DNA from 4 places in the Bacillus sp. FSL K6-3431 genome. Region 4 is predicted to be linked to each of the others. Evidence: predicted binding sites of a transcription regulator. Region 4 holds the regulator's gene; each other region holds the start of a gene.
The links. The regulator LexA, encoded in region 4, represses DNA repair genes until DNA is damaged. The targets are predictions, from matches to a motif close to CGAACATATGTTCG.

Region 1 (4,223 bases), 1.2 Mb from region 4:
GGATAGCGACAAATGCAACAGCCACAGCCATTGCTAATATTAATTCTGAAAAGAAGCATAGTTTTGTTCACGCTTTCCCAAAAATCACCAACCCCGCTTCTAATGTAATTTGTCGCAAGCTCGGTTTCTCGCTTATTGGTGAATGTGATTTTGAATATCCCATTGGTAGTTTCATACGATGTAATGACTGGGTATTAGCAGTTGGTGAAAAGTGAAGACTAAATTAGTGACGAAATTTGATAGCCTATTTAACCATATTAGATAAACTACCTTCAAAGCCCAAAAGGAGTATATTCCTTTTGGGCTTTTCCTAAAAATATCTCAAAGATTGGAATACCTTGTTGAACTAACCTGCCACGTTAGTTGAACAAAGATATTTTTACACATTATTATCTCATAAGCAAAGCCTGGGTATAAGAAAAATAGCATGAGCAACAATAGATGTAACCTTCTAGTTCATATTTGCAGTAACCTCCTCGTAACTGAGGAGGTTTTTTTATTCTATAAAAATAGCCTGGCGTGTTGACCGGACTAAATGATTAGCGGCAGCCTCTAGAACTTGGAGAACGTACAAAATGAGCTGCAGCCAGTAAAGTAAAACAGCGTCTTAGTGCGTTTGGTGGTTTGACGTATGAGATACTAGACAGACCTTATGCGGATGTGGTGAGTGAGGGGCATAAATTGAAATTAGAAGAAGTCAGAAGAGCCATGAGTGAGAAAGTTGCTACAATTGGTACTGATGGAAGGATCAGTGGGACTTCTTAAATCCAGTTTTTGAAAATAGAAACGGTATAGAAGTATTGGAAGCGTATGGTACTGATCTTGTAAACCTAGGTAATTATTTTGATACTACATTTCAGAATGATGCTATGACAACTACAGAAACACAGTATAGTTTTTATTCAAAGACACGCATTATTATAACTGAAGATAGCGATTTGATTCTAAAATTTGATAATAGCACCGAGGAAAAAGCTAAAAGTAAAGTTAAAGCATTAACAATGCTTAAAGGAAATGGCATAAACACAATACAAATGTCGATATTCTCCGAGAGTAAAGTGATAGTTAATAGGGACGCTTTTTTTGTTCGTTACCTCTTCAGTCCCAATTACAGCAGTACCTGACATTAAGCTGAAGACGGATACTAAATGGGAAATATTTGTATCCTCTTAACGTCAATTTGGAAAAAACTATGCTGGGAAATATGAGTATATATTAATAAATCCATTAGTCACTAAGATAGATGAAAAGTTTATTAAATATAGTTTTTATATAAAAATAAATAACATAGGTCAGCAAAAATTCTCTATTGAACTGGACAACGGATCAATTAATGGGGAGTTGAGTAACACATTTGCAGTAAGTAGGCCTAACACATATTTATATTTTGTATTCATTTTAAACCCTTCGAGAAGGGCTTTTTTTGTTTGTTTATTTGAATAATTCCCCAGTTGTGATAAAACACACGTTACCTTATGCTATATATATAATACAAACGAACGTTCGGGAAGTTTTGACATGGAAGGATTGCTTAATGGTGCTGCAGCTAATAAATAACAAGTTGAAATGATTTATATTAATAATGAAGGAATTATTTCACAAAGGATCATCAATGTACTCGATGTTAATGAAGTATCTTTTAAAGCATATTGCTACTACAGGAAGAAATTCCGCACGTTTAAGTTGGATAACACCCTTTCAGTCGGACCTCTACGACAAAAGAAGGGTGCATGATGATTAAAGATCGCGGAAACAAAAAATGGCAAGGCTTGATGCTGCCTGAGCATGTAGCCATGTTAAAAGAAATGAATAACGACTACTATAAAATGAGTATGCTTTCACTTGATGAATATCAGCTAGAGGAGATCGATGAGAAGATTCACACTGCACTAGAATTTCATTTACCTTTAAAATTTAAACTCTGGTTTGATGGCTTTTTTGAAGAGGTAGAAGGCATGCTCGAAAGGGTTGATGAAATAAATAAATTATTGTGGATCAGGGACAGGACAAATGATTTACACAAGATCAAATACCAAAGCATAAGTAATTTAGACTTTATAACGGATTAAAACCCCTTCAAGAAGGATGAACGCTAGGATAAAAATGATTGATCTTGATATAGGAGAGATTGATCGTGTTAAAATTTGCGTTAATATAATTGTTAATGTGAATTAGAAACCCCCCCGTTCAAAAAGAGCGGGGATTTTAATGTTAATTGTACACTAGGTATTTCTAACGGGTACAAAATAAATACCTTTGAAATGAAATCAAATAGTATATCTATTATTACTATTTGATTTCAATCATATCTCGTTTTTGAGACTAGACTTTTTTATTTTCAAATCTAGATATATAATAAACCATACAGCTAATTAAGTGCACAAACGTTCCATTCGATCGTATGCCAATTTGCCGGTAATGAACAACAATATACAAAACAATACGAAAGCTCAATGTTTATCAACACTCATTACTATACATGATATAATTACTATACAGAATCAAAATGGACTCTATACTGTGAAAATCTCATCCTTTAAGATTAATTGTTTAAAAATGAGGATTTACATTCGTGTTTATGGGTATAAAGTTAGTGCGGATATAACTTATAAGTTTATTTAGTATAAAAGGATGCGATTGGTTGAAGATATAATTAAATATCGTATATACTTTTCATTATATTATAAAATAAAATGAATCCAAAAATAGGGTATCCTAGGAGGAAAAGATGCCTTTAAGAAAAATCGACGTAAAAACATTAGATTATATAGTGGATACAATGATCACAACTGTCGATCAAAGTAAAGATGAGATCTTTCGAATTGGTGAGCAATGCCGCGCAGACCATCAATCATTAGTTGCTGAATTAAAGGTAATTAAGGAACAAGTGAATAAGCATATTGATGAGGGTGATAGTTTAGAAATTAAGACGAGGTTGGCACGGAAGCGTTTATCGCAAGTGAGTAAGAATTTTAACAACTTTACAGAATCTCAGGTCCGTGAGGTATATGAAAATGCACATGCGTTACATGCTAGATTGTTAGTTAGTCAACAATCTGAAAAACAATTGAGATTACGACGTGATGAGTTGGAAAGACAGCTGGTGGCGTTGCAAGAAACAATTGTGCGTGCAGAAACACTAGTATCACAGGTTACCATTGTTGCTAATTATTTAGTGAGTGATATTAAAGAAATTGGCGAAGTGTTGGAAGATGCCAAAATGAAACAGGACTTTGGTCTAAGGATCATTGAAGCGCAGGAAGAAGAAAGACGGCGCTTATCTCGAGAAATCCATGATGGGCCTGCACAACTATTAGCCAACGTGTTGATTCGATCAGATTTGGCAGAAAGAGTACATAAGGAACAAGGACCGGAGCAATCACTTCTAGAAATTAGAAGCCTAAAGGAAATGATCCGATCGGCATTGTATGATGTACGTAGAATCATTTATGATTTACGACCTATGGCACTTGATGATCTAGGATTGATCCCGACCCTCAAAAAATACCTAGCATCGACCGAAGATTATAATAAGAATATTGTTATTCGGTTTGTTCATCTTGGAAAAGATAAAAGACTTTCTTCAAAATATGAAGTGGCGCTCTTTCGACTTATCCAGGAAGCTGTCCAAAATGCACTTAAACATGCACAAGCAGAACAAATACAAGTTAAAATTGAAATACGAGAAGATAGTGTTTTTTTGATTATTAAAGATAATGGTATAGGTTTTGATCTTACGGATAGGAAAAATGATTCATTTGGCCTTTTAGGTATGAAAGAACGAGTTGTGATTTTAGAGGGAGAAATAACTATTGACTCTAATCCAGGTTCCGGTACTGTTATTACGATAAAAATACCGTTGCTTGATAAAGAATAGCAAAAAGGATGTTCAAAAGGTCACCAAATGATAAACGGCGAATTTCTTCGTTGCTCGGTTTTTCAGGTTCTTACTTAGTATAGGAAGGCTCTTCTGTTAAGTTCGCTCACCCTATGAGCAACACAGAAGACAGCACATCCTGTGCAAGTCCGATCCTCAAAACCTTCTGCCTCGAACCTCTTGTTTCTAATTTGGCACCTTTTTGAACATGCACTAAAAATAGCAGATAGAGATTTTAAGGGGGAATGGTTCGTGAAAACCAAGATTGTAATAATAGATGACCACCAGCTTTTTCGAGAAGGTGTGAAGCGAATTCTCGAATTTGAACAATCTTTTACGATTGTAG
Region 2 (4,223 bases), 990 kb from region 4:
AAAAAAGGTATAATCCTCTCAAATTATGAGCGAATATACCTTTATTACAATACTGTGTTAAAAGTCATTATTAGTGAATAAGACTGTTGATTGGAGACGAAGGCGCGAAGACTCCTGCGGGAATACGGGGCTGGGGATACCCCAACGGAAAGCGAAGCGCCTGGAGCGCAAATCAACAACTGAGTTTAATAGTTCCTCTACTTTAAGAGGACTTTTTCAGTGCCCTTCGCAAATTGCTGTCAGGTAGTATTATTTTTTTGATTACAAAGAATGGTATTTCAGTTGGATATCACTTTGCATGCCATACGTCCATTTAGGATCTGGTCCGGGCTCACGAGCCGGAATGATTGCGCTTCTGTTGAATAATCTATTTTCAATTGATCTGCAAAAAAGATAATTTTCGACTTTTCCATAATGACGGGCATGATATCTGTTTCAAATTGGATCTCATCGTCGTCGAGTTCTCGTTTTTCAATCAGTTCGAGCATAGGTACACCATTCATCACACAGCCGTTGCCTTCGGTTTCATATTTCAACTTTAACATCAAATCTTTATTGATCATTTTCATATTTATTTGTTCTGCCGCTTTTGGTGTAATTGTAAGTTTGACCATAGGGATGCACACCTTTCTTTTTACTTCTTTCTCCTATCATAACATAGTCAAACATGGAAAGAGGTTGCATTTCGCTCGAATTCCTCCTACTATTTAAGAGATTGCTTATTTTACAAATGGAGGTTTTCATATGGAAAAGGTACAAATTAAAGTATTGGATAATGGATCTTACCGCGTAACTGGTGATGTAGAGCTTATTGATGCAGATGGTAATGTATTCGAAACGAAAAAAGCATTCTCTCTTTGCCGCTGCGGTCTTTCAAGCAAAAAGCCTTTTTGCGATGGAGCCCATAAAGGAACGTTTGAATCCTGTGTCAGAGCCGAAAAAGTATTATAGGGTGGAGAAACTCTTGACTGAAAAGGCCTTTCAGTCAGGGCCCTTTTCTCATACTTCATCTACTATTTTGATCTGATCGATACTCTCAATTAAAATCCTATACTGATCCACTCTGATCGACAAGACAGAATTCCTTTTGCAACATATCAAAATCATGAATTATAGCAATTAATTCTTCATAATGATTTTTTTGAAGTAGTGAATCATTACTTCTTTCCACATGCCATTGCTTCTATCGCTATTTCGTTCAATTGTTCCAATTTCTGTTCATCTAATTCCTTTGGTTCTTCATGTATATCCTCAGCTGCCCAGTTGCGCAACATTGCTACATGTTCGGGAAGCATGAGCGAGTTCCATTTTATCCGATCGTGAATCATGCTTATACACTCCCTTACGCTTTATGCCCACCGACTAGAGCTGCCCTCTTTAGTGCTGTTCCTGCTTCTGTATAGGAGACCGCTCTAAGGATTGAAGCCGCCCCGTGTCGACGGCGGATTTTATCAACGATATAGCCCAGGTTCCGTTCATGTATTTTTTTAGGTTCAAATAAATTCATCTGGAAGACGCGATCGTCTGCAATATTGGACAAACCGATAGAAATTTTCCGCACCGTTTTTCCAGTATAATGATTTGCCATTAATTCTAGGCATACACGATAAATATCCATCGTTATATTTGTCGGCTCTTCGACTGAGCGTGACCGAAGAAATCCGCCTCCAAACTCGCGATCGCTGTAGTCAATACCAAGACTGATTGTTCTCCCAGCTTTTCCGTGCTCGCGGGCTCTTCTTGCTACTTCTTCGCACATCTCAAGAATCACACATATAATTTCCGATTTTTCTTTGTAATCACGAAGTAAAATCTGGCTTTTACCAAAGCTAATTTGTCCTTCCATTATCGGAGCGCCCAATTTTGATAAATCAACTCCCCTTGCATGGTAATACAACTGATTTCCCATTACTCCAAATTTCTTTTCCAGTAAACCGAGATCGTAGTGTGCAAGTTGACCGACATTAAAAATCCCCATGTTATTGAGTTTCTTCTCTACTTGCCTTCCAATTCCCCACATTTTCCGTAACGGAGACACCGGCCACAGTTTTTTAGGTATGTCCTCGTATATCCATTCCGCAATACCTGAATGTTTTGCTTCGAGATCAAGGCATAGCTTTGAAAGAAGCATATTTGGTCCAATGCCGATGGAGCATGTAAGCTGGAACTCTCGCAGCAAATCATCCTTCACTTTCTCGGCGACCGAGTATGCATCACCCCATAACTGGTTTGTTCCATCGATTTTGATAAAGCTTTCATCGACACTGTACACATGAATCGCTTCTTTCGGAACATAACGATTGAGAAGACGATTGATTTCAGTCGAAATTCGCAAATATGTGCTCATCTTTGCTTCTGCAAGGTGAATCCCTGCGTCTTTTGGAATTTCAAACAAACGAGAACCAGTTTTTATCCCATACTCTTTTTTCAAACATGGTGACGCAGCCAAAACAACACTTCCAGGCTGGCTTAAGTTTCCGACAACAGCTAGATAACATTTGAGTGGATTAAGACCGAGCATGACAGCTGAACAGCTCGCATAGAAACTTTTCATATCAATGCATAATATTTTATCACTAGGCAGTTTGCTGTAATCCACACTCATTTTTCTCTCCTCCATAAAAGGAACGTTTGTTCTAATATATCCAACAGTCTATCCGAATATGCTTTATTATTCAATGGTATTTTTTTCTGGATATTAGGAAAAGCGGAAGCGCTCGTTTAGCGACGTACAAACAAAATGGATCATCGGTTAAGATCGCCACGTCCTGTGGCAACACCGATGTGACCCACTTGTGTGGGCCCGAGATAAAGGAAACACGGTAAGCCACGAAAAGCGTAAGGCGCTCGTTCAGGGGTGACAAGCATAAGACAAAACGGCGAGGAGAAGGTTGGGCTTTACATTCTTGACGGATTGACTTATGACTCGAGCCCCTTGCGCCTAGAGCTATACACGTAAGGCGAACCGATGTTGACTTATCGTAGGAAGAATCCTGAAGTTTGCTAGTCGTTGGGCGCTGGAGCTAGACATAGAAAGGCCAAGTTTCAAATGAATTTATATACTTTCTTATTTTTACAAAAAAACCCTTTATCCTCAAATGAGAATAAAGGGTTTTTTTAAAGTGTAATAATTACAGGACCTTCTTTGGTAACGATCACTGTATGTTCAATTTGGGCAACAAAACTTTTATTTTTAGTAGAAAATGTCCATCCATCGTCCTGTTCATCCACCTCTTCATCTCCATTCGAGATAAATGGTTCAAAAGCAAGAACAACACCTTCATGTAGAATCTCGTTATCCCACGGATCATAGTAGTTCAATATATGATCTGGAGATTCGTGTAAGGATAAGCCAACTCCATGTCCCGTAAGGTTTTTAATAACAGTTAAATCATGCTGCTTGGCAGTGCTATACACAGCTTTGCCGATTCCACTTTTTTTGGAGCCCACTTTCAGTTTAGCAACCCCTGCTTCAAATGCCTTTTTCGCTACTTCACAAAGCTTAAATAAAATTGGATCTCCATCGCCTACAACAAAAGAAAGACCTGTATCCGCAAAATAACCATTTTTAGAACCTGAAACATCAATATTTACCAGGTCCCCTTCTTGAATGACACGCTCTCCCGGAATCCCATGTGCTACTTCTTCATTCACACTTATACAAGTGAATCCTGGAAAATCATATTCACCTTTAGGTCCCGAAATCGCACCGTGCTTTTCGAAAAGTTCCCCAGCAAAATCATCTAATTCCTTTGTTGTCACGCCTGGCTTCGTTTTCTGAATCATTTCATCCCGAATCTTGCCAACTACTTTACCAATCTCTTTTAGCTCTAATAAATCCTGTTCTGTTTTTACAATCACAGATTTCCCTTCTTCCTATACAATAATTTCTTCATTTCACGATATCCTATTTTTTAAAAAATGCTTTTCTACCAAGACGTTCTACCACTCTAGGCATCAAGGTATGAAGTGTCCCAGCGAAATCCATCCAACGGGGCAAGTTGATTTCACGACGATTACTAAGCATCGAAGCAACAATATTTTCAGCCACCTTCTCAGTGTCAAGCATAAAACGGCCTAAGCTCTCTAAATAGGAACCCTCTGGATCAGCTTTATCAAAAAATGTCGTTCGGATCGGTCCTGGATTTACCGCCATGACTTGAACGCCATATCTTGACATTTCCATGCGAAGGCTATTCGTAAATCCTAAGACTGCATGTTTC
Region 3 (4,223 bases), 340 kb from region 4:
TTTCGTCGCTACTTTTAATGCCTTATTTTGATGGAAGGATAAAGCATGTTGAGACGTGGAAGCTTGTTTCTTTTGAATAAGTAATAAAGCAGTGATGGAAGCCAACAATATAATGGTTAATAATATCCATAAGTTTCGGTTCATCTTCATAATTATTCATTCATTTCTGTAGGTTTTTTTAATACAATATTAGTCTCTTATTAGTGCGTAATCAAAAAGGTGCAAAATTAGGAACCGGAAAAATGGAGCAACGAAGAAATTCGCCGTTTATCATTTGGTCACTTTTTGAACAATCCTCTATTATGTACCTTCTGTCTAGATCCATTTTACTTTAGGCTCTGTTTTATTTTTAATCCGCTGAATATTAGCGCGGTGCCGATAAATAACGAAAAAAGCTAATGCAGATACAACTGCTATTAACGGCCATTCGCCAAATTCAAATATGAGACTGTATAAGAATGCAAAAATTCCTGCGATGATCGATGATAAAGATACATATTTGGATATTTTTAGACTGATTAAGAAAACGGCAATAACTAATAAAAACAGAAGTGGTTGAAAACCCAATAGAATGCCCGCAGACGTGGCTACTGCTTTACCACCTCGAAACCCAGCGAAAATAGGGAACATATGACCAATTACAGCTAATATTCCAGGAAGCAAGGGATGGATAACCATGTCCATGCCAAAAATGAATGGAAGAAATGTAGCGAATGTACCCTTCAATATGTCCGTGAGTGTGACAGCTATCCCTGCCTTCATACCCAATGTTCTAAATGTATTAGTTGCACCGAGATTTCCACTTCCATGCTGTCTAATATCTTTCCCGTAAAATAACTTCCCGACAATTAACCCTGATGGAATTGATCCTAATAAATAAGCTATTACAAGTATGAGTGCATACAACATATTCTTAACTCCTTTGCGCGAATCCTGTTCATTGATTGTACCATGAAGATTCTGTAAATGAAAAAAGTTTTTTAGTGCGTGTTCAAAAAGGTGCTAAATTAGAAACAAGAAGTTCGAGGCGAGAAGGTTTTGAAGATCGGACCTGCAACATGATGTGCTGACTTCTACGTTGCCAACAGGAAGTGGGCGCTTTTAGTAGAAGTTGTACCTATGCCAAACGAAGAAATTCGCCGCTTATCATTTGGTAACTTTTTGAACATCCTCTATATCAATTTACGAAAAAATAAAGATCATTAGTTGCAACAAAGATAATCCTGATTTACGATAGAGAGACAAAGGTGGAACAAGGGAGGAAATAAATAATGCCAGTAGAAAATCCTGATAGACAAGAACTTGGTCAAATATTAAAAAAAGCGAAAAGAATTGCAGTTGTAGGCCTAAGTGATAATCCAGATCGGACATCTTATACTGTATCTGAAGCAATGAAGTATGTTGGTTATGAAATCATTCCGGTTAACCCACAGGTTAAGGAAGTCTTTGGCGTAAAAGCTGTTGCATCATTAAAAGATATAGATGGTCATGTTGACATTGTTAATGTATTTAGACGTTCAGAATTTTTACCCGAGATTGCAAAAGAGTTTTCAGAAATCGATGCAGATGTATTTTGGGCACAACTCGGAGTAGAAAATGAAGAAGCTTACACGTTTTTGAAAGAGAAAGGTTATACTGTTGTTATGGATCGATGCATTAAAGTGGAACATGCTCTAACAAAATAACGGAACTGCAAGCGCCACGCTGCGCTTGCTTTTTTTCTGGATAGGAATCTTATGTTCTTTCGATAAAATTAGAAATCAGGTAATCCGTGTCTAATTTTGACGAATAGGTTGACTATGCTTGGGGTGAAGTTCTCTAGTCGGCTTTCTATACATATACTTGTCGTCGATAAGTTGGTGCCATATACTTTTCTTTAGCTAATAATCATCGTAGATAAGTAATAATAAGGTGCCTATTTGCCAAAACTATCGTCTGGGATATAAAATAGAAATACCATGTATAAAATTATGTGATATAATTATGCGAACAAATGTTTGTTTTAAGGCGGAAAGCCTGTTGCTGAAAGGGGAATATGAGTGGCACAAAATAAGATAGAATTTGACTATAATGATGAATCCATCCAAGTATTAGAAGGTTTAGAGGCTGTTAGAAAGCGGCCAGGGATGTATATTGGTTCGACAGATACAAGGGGATTACATCACCTTGTATATGAGATTGTCGATAACTCGGTAGATGAGGCACTAGCAGGTCATGGAAATGATATTATTATAAAAATTCATAAAGATAATAGTATAAGTGTAGAAGATAATGGTAGAGGTATGCCGACGGGAATGCACGCAACTGGAAAACCGACTACTGAGGTCATTTTGACTGTATTACATGCTGGTGGAAAGTTTGGTCAAGGTGGCTACAAAACGAGCGGTGGATTACATGGTGTTGGTGCTTCCGTAGTAAACGCATTATCGGAATGGTTAACCGTTACCGTTAAAAAAGATGGAGTTATATATGAACAACAATTTCATCATGGTGGCAAACCGAAAACAACGCTAGAAAAGATCGGAAAAACAAAACAGACTGGAACAACGATACATTTTAAACCTGACCCATCCATATTCAGCACATTAGTATATAATTATGATTCTTTGAGTGAGCGTTTACGAGAATCCGCCTTTTTGTTAAAAGGCTTTAAAATAGAATTATATGACTTGCGTAATGATGTACAAGATGTGTTTTGCTATGAAAACGGCGTGGAAGCATTTGTGGAATATTTAAATGGCGAAAAAGATGTGCTACATCAAGTTGCATCATTAGAAGGAAAATCAAATGAAATAGAAGTGGATTTTGCTTTTCAATTTAATGACGGATATTCGGAAAATATGCTTTCTTTTGTCAATAATGTTCGTACGAAAGACGGAGGCACACATGAAATAGGTGCTAGAACGGCAATGACAAGGGTATTTAATGAACATGCGCGCAGAACTGGATTATTAAAAGAGAAAGATAAAAATCTCGAAGGTTCAGATATAAGAGAAGGTCTTGCTGCCATTGTATCTGTAAGAATCCCGGAAAAAATGCTTCAGTTTGAAGGACAAACAAAGGGGAAACTCGGAACCAGTGAAGCACGCTCAGCCGTTGATACAGTTGTATCAGAGCATTTGGCCTATTTTTTAGCTGAAAATCATGCTGTTAGTACATTACTCGTTAAAAAAGCGGTTAAAGCTTCCCAAGCTCGTGAAGCAGCACGTAAAGCGCGTGAAGCAGCGAGAAGTGGTAAAAACCGTAGAAAATCAGATGCACTATTATCTGGCAAGCTGACACCTGCTCAATCTAGAAATCCGGAAAAAAATGAATTATACCTAGTGGAAGGTGACTCTGCTGGTGGGTCAGCAAAGCAAGGACGGGATAGACGCTTTCAAGCAGTCCTGCCACTACGAGGTAAGGTTATTAATACGGAAAAGGCTAAGCTACAGGATATTTTCAAAAATGAAGAAATCAATACGATTATTCATACGATCGGTGCAGGTGTTGGAACTGATTTTGTCGTTGGAGATACAAACTATGACAAAATTGTTATCATGACAGATGCTGATACAGATGGTGCTCATATTCAAGTACTATTACTTACCTTCTTTTACCGATATATGAAGCCATTACTTGAAGCAGGTAAAATCTTCATCGCTTTACCACCTTTATATAAAGTCAGTAAAGGAAGCGGTAAAAAAGAAGTGATTCAATATGCTTGGACAGATGAAGAACTCGGTGGTGTGATAAAAAAGGTTGGTAAAGGGTATATGCTCCAACGTTACAAAGGGCTTGGTGAAATGAACGCCGATCAACTTTGGGACACAACGATGAATCCTGAAACAAGAACGCTGATACGAGTGTTAATTGATGATGCTGCACGAGCAGAAAGAAGAGTTACAACATTGATGGGCGATAAGGTAGAGCCCCGCAGGAAATGGATTGAAGGTAATGTCCAATTTGGTATGGAAGAGGATCAAAGTATATTAGAAAACGATAATTTGATTACCGATAGGAGGCAATAAGTTCTTATGAACAAAGAAGAAATTTTTCAAGATTTACCGCTTGAAGATGTTATTAGCGATCGCTTTGGCCGCTATAGTAAATACATTATTCAAGAGCGTGCTTTGCCGGATGCTAGAGACGGTTTAAAGCCTGTTCAGCGTCGGATTCTATTTGCAATGCATACAGAAGGTAATACAGCGGAAAAAGGATTTAGAAAGTCAGCTAAAACAGTC
Region 4 (4,223 bases):
ACTACCCCATTGGCGGAAGTTTTTAATATCATTCATCTCTACTCCATAGCCAGACAAATGAAGCAAGCTATATAGCAACATAGAACCATGACCTGCAGATAAAACAAATCGATCACGATTAAACCACGCTGGATTTTTCGGATTATGATTCATAAAGCGAGTCCAAAGTGTGTATGCCATTGGAGCTGCTCCCATAGGCAATCCCGGATGACCAGAATTAGACTTTTCGATTGCGTCAATTGATAAAGTTCTAATTGTGTTTACTGCTAATTGATCTACCTTTTCAAACATTCATATCAACCTTTCTCTCCATTTTCTCTCTTCTATAATAGTGGTAATTTGTTGAATTAACAACCTTTTTAAATTTTCATGTAATTATTTGTATGAGAACCATACAAATTACCTCCGCTTTGTCTCCATTTCATTGTGACTCACTTCAGTATTTTTTGTTCTTCTAGTACAGATAAGAAAGTTGTTAATAAACGATGTTGGTATATGTTATTTCAGACTTTTACCATGAATATCGCTGTGTAGACATCTTGAATCCAGACAAAGATAAGAATTTCTTACCAATCTCGTATCTATAAACACCACTTATAGCCTTACAAAAAAAACCGGGAATTCCGGTTTAGTGTAATTTCTTTATTCCCTGTAACTTTTTCACTTTATCTGGAGTTACATCTTCGCCATTCGCATCATATACACGTACATTTTCAATTGTTTGTGTCATGGAAGCACGAAAGGTTTTCAAATATTCTGCCCTTAACTTTGATTGTTCTTTCGCCTCAGAGGATGTTAACTTTTGTGTTTTTGCTTTTTTGGCTAGCTCATTAATTCTAGCCAGTTTTTCTTTTGGCAACATCTTTAAAACTCCTTTTACGATTACATTTGGTCAAGAGCCAAACCCAATCGATATGTCATTAATTAAAACAAATATACTAAAAAAGAAGACAGACATCAAATCATCTATCTTCTCATGAACTATTTGTATTTCCAATCTGTTCTGTTTCAAGCGTATACTCTTGAAATCTTCTATGTACGGTAGCTTTAGATACATCATATCCAAAACCTCTCATCGTCGCCGCGATTTCTGCAAACGTAAGACCATTTTTTCGGAAGCGAATTATTTCCTCCAAGGGGACATCCTTTCGATCTCTCCCCTCAACATTTCCTTTGTTTTTTAAATTTTTTTCAGGGCGGTATCCCCGTGCTATCGCACGCTTCATTCCCTTTTTAATTTTAAAATTATGGAGCTTTCGCTGATGCTCTTCAACCATACTTATTATGTCAAGAACCATTGAATCTGTTTCAGAAATCTCAAGTTCACCATGGTGAGAAAAACTATATAATTTCACGCCTGCCTTCATTAAGCAATGTAACAATGCGATTCTTGCATTCCCTCTACCAAGTCTTGTTTCATCTTGGATAAGAATCGCATCGATATTTTCTTTTTGAATTTTTTCCAACATTATCAATACGCCCGGTCGATCTAACTCGTAGCCGCTAAACCGATCGCAAATAACTGAATCGACTTCTAAATTCCATTTATTCGCCGCTTCCAAAAGTTCTTCCTCTTGCCTTATTAGGGATGTTTCCTGTGTTTCTTTCTCTGTACTAACGCGGCAATAAATAATTGCTTTCACTTTTGTTCCACATCCTTATTCTGTTTGAATAACAAATTGTCTTTCATGATTATCTAAGTTATCTAATTTTTCATTTGGTGTTGGCACCTTTAACTGCTCTCCACTTTTTATTAACTTATGTTTTAATTCATTCTTCTCTTCTAACATATTAACAAATTCTGAAGTGGTCACACCTAAATTATGAGCGTATCTCTCAGAAATTGACCATAGTGATTCTCCATCTTGAACAGTAATGATAACATACTCATTTGTATTACTATTTGAACTAAAAATAACATAGATTCCCATCACAAAAGTTAAAATAAATAAGATTATAGCAAAAGAATACTTTTTCCATATATAATTCATCCTATATCCCTCTTTCGAATGTTTGTTCTGTTTGTTAACATTAGTATAAATCGAACACATGTTTGAAGTCAACACTTTTTCGAACTTATGTTTGTATGCGGGCATTTTCCGTGATATAATACAGTTAAAATATATATAAAAAATGGAGCGTGAAAATAATGTTGAAAATATCAAAACGACAACAGGATATTTTAGACTTCATTAAATTAGAGGTTAAATCAAAAGGATATCCACCATCTGTTCGTGAAATCGGTGAGGCAGTCGGACTTGCTTCAAGCTCTACAGTTCATGGACATTTATCCAGGCTTGAAAGCAAAGGCTTCATTAGAAGAGATCCGACTAAGCCCCGTGCAATAGAGATTCTCAAAATAGATGAAGATCATATTCCACGTCAAAATACGGTTAATGTCCCTCTTGTAGGTAAAGTTACTGCAGGTTTACCTATTTCTGCAATCGAAAATATTGAAGAATATTTTCCACTTCCAGAACAATTGGTGCCTACTGATGAACATGTGTTTATGCTAGAAATTGTCGGCGAAAGTATGATCGAAGCTGGGATATTAAATGGCGACTATGTGATTGTTCGACAACAACAAACAGCTAATAATGGAGAAATCGTTGTTGCAATGACAGAAGAAAATGAAGCAACAGTAAAAAGATTTTTTAAAGAAAAAGACTATTTCCGACTGCAACCAGAGAATTCCAATATGGAGCCGATTATTTTACATGAAGTTTCTATTCTTGGAAAAGTAATTGGTTTGTATCGCCAAGTTATTCATTAAAAAGCTAACGGAGCCTTTGCATCAATTAAGATGTCAAGGCTTTATTTTGTTTTACTTGCTTCTACTGAATCCTCCCAGTAATATTCACTTACGATTTCTGCAAGCACATCTACTGTGCGATTTAATTCTTCAAGATTATTATCAATACCACCGATTTCTATCACCAAAGATTTACCAGCTAAATCTTGATTATAGATTCCATTGTTAAAATTATCTCTGGGTTTTTCATACACTCCTCTTGAAAGATTTGGATATTTTGCTTTTATCATGTTGTGAAGCTTACCAGCAAACTTTAGATTTTTTTCATAGTTTGGATGCCCTAACCCTACAACAAAAAAGAGTTTTGCAAACTTCTGACCGTTAATTGTGGCAGTTGTAACATCCTTTCTTTGTGAATCCCGATGAATATCGAAAATAAGTTCAACTTTTTTATTTTGATTCATCGCTTCTGTAACTAGTTCACGTGATACTGAATATGACTGATAGTACTTCATGTTCCTTTGTTTAAGTATTCCTTCTACATCCGTTGTGTCTACTAAAGTCTTTATTCCTTTTTCTTCTAATTTTTGACCTAGTCTTTTTCCTAGTAATGTCACATTTTTTTCTTTATCTGATGCTTGATCCCCTTGTAACATTGGCAAATATGATTCCCGAGTATGTGAATGATAAATATAAGCTGTAAAGTCCTTTGTTTGATTCTTTGCTTCTTCCTTTGGCTCCTCCACTTTTGTTTCACTTTTCTCTTCTTTACCAAAATCTGCTGGAGGGGGCGACTCAATCGGCAAATTAGTAAAATCTGTCCCTTCTCCTGCTATAAGTATTTTAGGACTAGCTGCATATAAACCTGGGATTTCACTAATCAGAAATGTCTTCATATCATTCAAATTAATATTCGTCAGTAATGCCAATGCATCCTTACCAAGAGACCGTTTCTGTGAATACGGCAAAACAGATTGGAGTGAATGATTTTCAAGTGACATAATATATAGAAATGACATCGTTCTTGAATCATCGTTCCCTATGAATGATAAGTAACTTATTTTCAAACTGGAAAAAGCTATGATGGATATTAAACAGAAAATAGCTATGATGGATAGCATAGATCTTGCAGCAATTTTTAGCATCGGCTTCAATCCTTAGTGTGAATGTAGTTATTATTCATTTATATGAAACAAATAATAGACTATGAGTAATTTTCAATAAAATTTTTGCTAGAGTTGATGATCTTTTCTTTCATACAAAAAACCTCTATATAAGTTTATAGAGGGCATTTATCGCTACAAATCTACTAAGATATGGAATAAAGAATAATAGATATTATTATCGAGATTTTTGGAAGGCACTTGATAAGGCACTTCCATTTGTCAAAAACAGTAACCTGAAATTATTACATACCTGCTGCTTTGACGCTCTATTGTTCACTACCTCCGTATTTTTGCTACCACAATAG

Region 1: MHB53_RS11565 (YolD-like family protein) is a predicted target of LexA. The motif match lies at 1,493-1,506, and genes of this name have one in related genera.
Region 2: MHB53_RS00040 (Y-family DNA polymerase) is a predicted target of LexA. The motif match lies at 2,625-2,638, and genes of this name have one in related genera.
Region 3: parE (DNA topoisomerase IV subunit B) is a predicted target of LexA. The motif match lies at 1,987-2,000, and genes of this name have one in related genera.

The regions. Positions count from the first base shown of each region.
Region 1 covers NZ_JBBOCT010000001.1:2,247,897-2,252,119, reverse strand. Annotated here, with positions in the region: gene MHB53_RS11570 (GNAT family N-acetyltransferase) at 1-215, shown strand, start outside; gene MHB53_RS11565 (YolD-like family protein) at 1,734-2,069, shown strand; gene MHB53_RS11560 (sensor histidine kinase) at 2,729-3,877, shown strand; gene MHB53_RS11555 (response regulator transcription factor) at 4,130-4,223, shown strand, end outside.
Region 2 covers NZ_JBBOCT010000001.1:6,354-10,576, reverse strand. Annotated here, with positions in the region: gene MHB53_RS00055 (iron-sulfur cluster biosynthesis family protein) at 279-614, opposite strand; gene MHB53_RS00050 (CDGSH iron-sulfur domain-containing protein) at 745-951, shown strand; gene MHB53_RS00045 (YolD-like family protein) at 1,158-1,328, opposite strand; gene MHB53_RS00040 (Y-family DNA polymerase) at 1,343-2,605, opposite strand; gene map (type I methionyl aminopeptidase) at 3,118-3,861, opposite strand; gene MHB53_RS00030 (SDR family NAD(P)-dependent oxidoreductase) at 3,908-4,223, opposite strand, start outside.
Region 3 covers NZ_JBBOCT010000001.1:662,746-666,968, reverse strand. Annotated here, with positions in the region: gene MHB53_RS03240 (CapA family protein) at 1-150, opposite strand, end outside; gene plsY (glycerol-3-phosphate 1-O-acyltransferase PlsY) at 316-909, opposite strand; gene MHB53_RS03230 (CoA-binding protein) at 1,272-1,685, shown strand; gene parE (DNA topoisomerase IV subunit B) at 2,040-4,010, shown strand; gene parC (DNA topoisomerase IV subunit A) at 4,017-4,223, shown strand, end outside.
Region 4 covers NZ_JBBOCT010000001.1:999,914-1,004,136, forward strand. Annotated here, with positions in the region: gene tkt (transketolase) at 1-291, opposite strand, end outside; gene MHB53_RS05075 (DUF896 domain-containing protein) at 629-862, opposite strand; gene MHB53_RS05080 (YneB family resolvase-like protein) at 975-1,643, opposite strand; gene yneA (cell division suppressor protein YneA) at 1,659-1,991, opposite strand; gene lexA (transcriptional repressor LexA) at 2,150-2,773, shown strand; gene spoIIP (stage II sporulation protein P) at 2,815-3,897, opposite strand.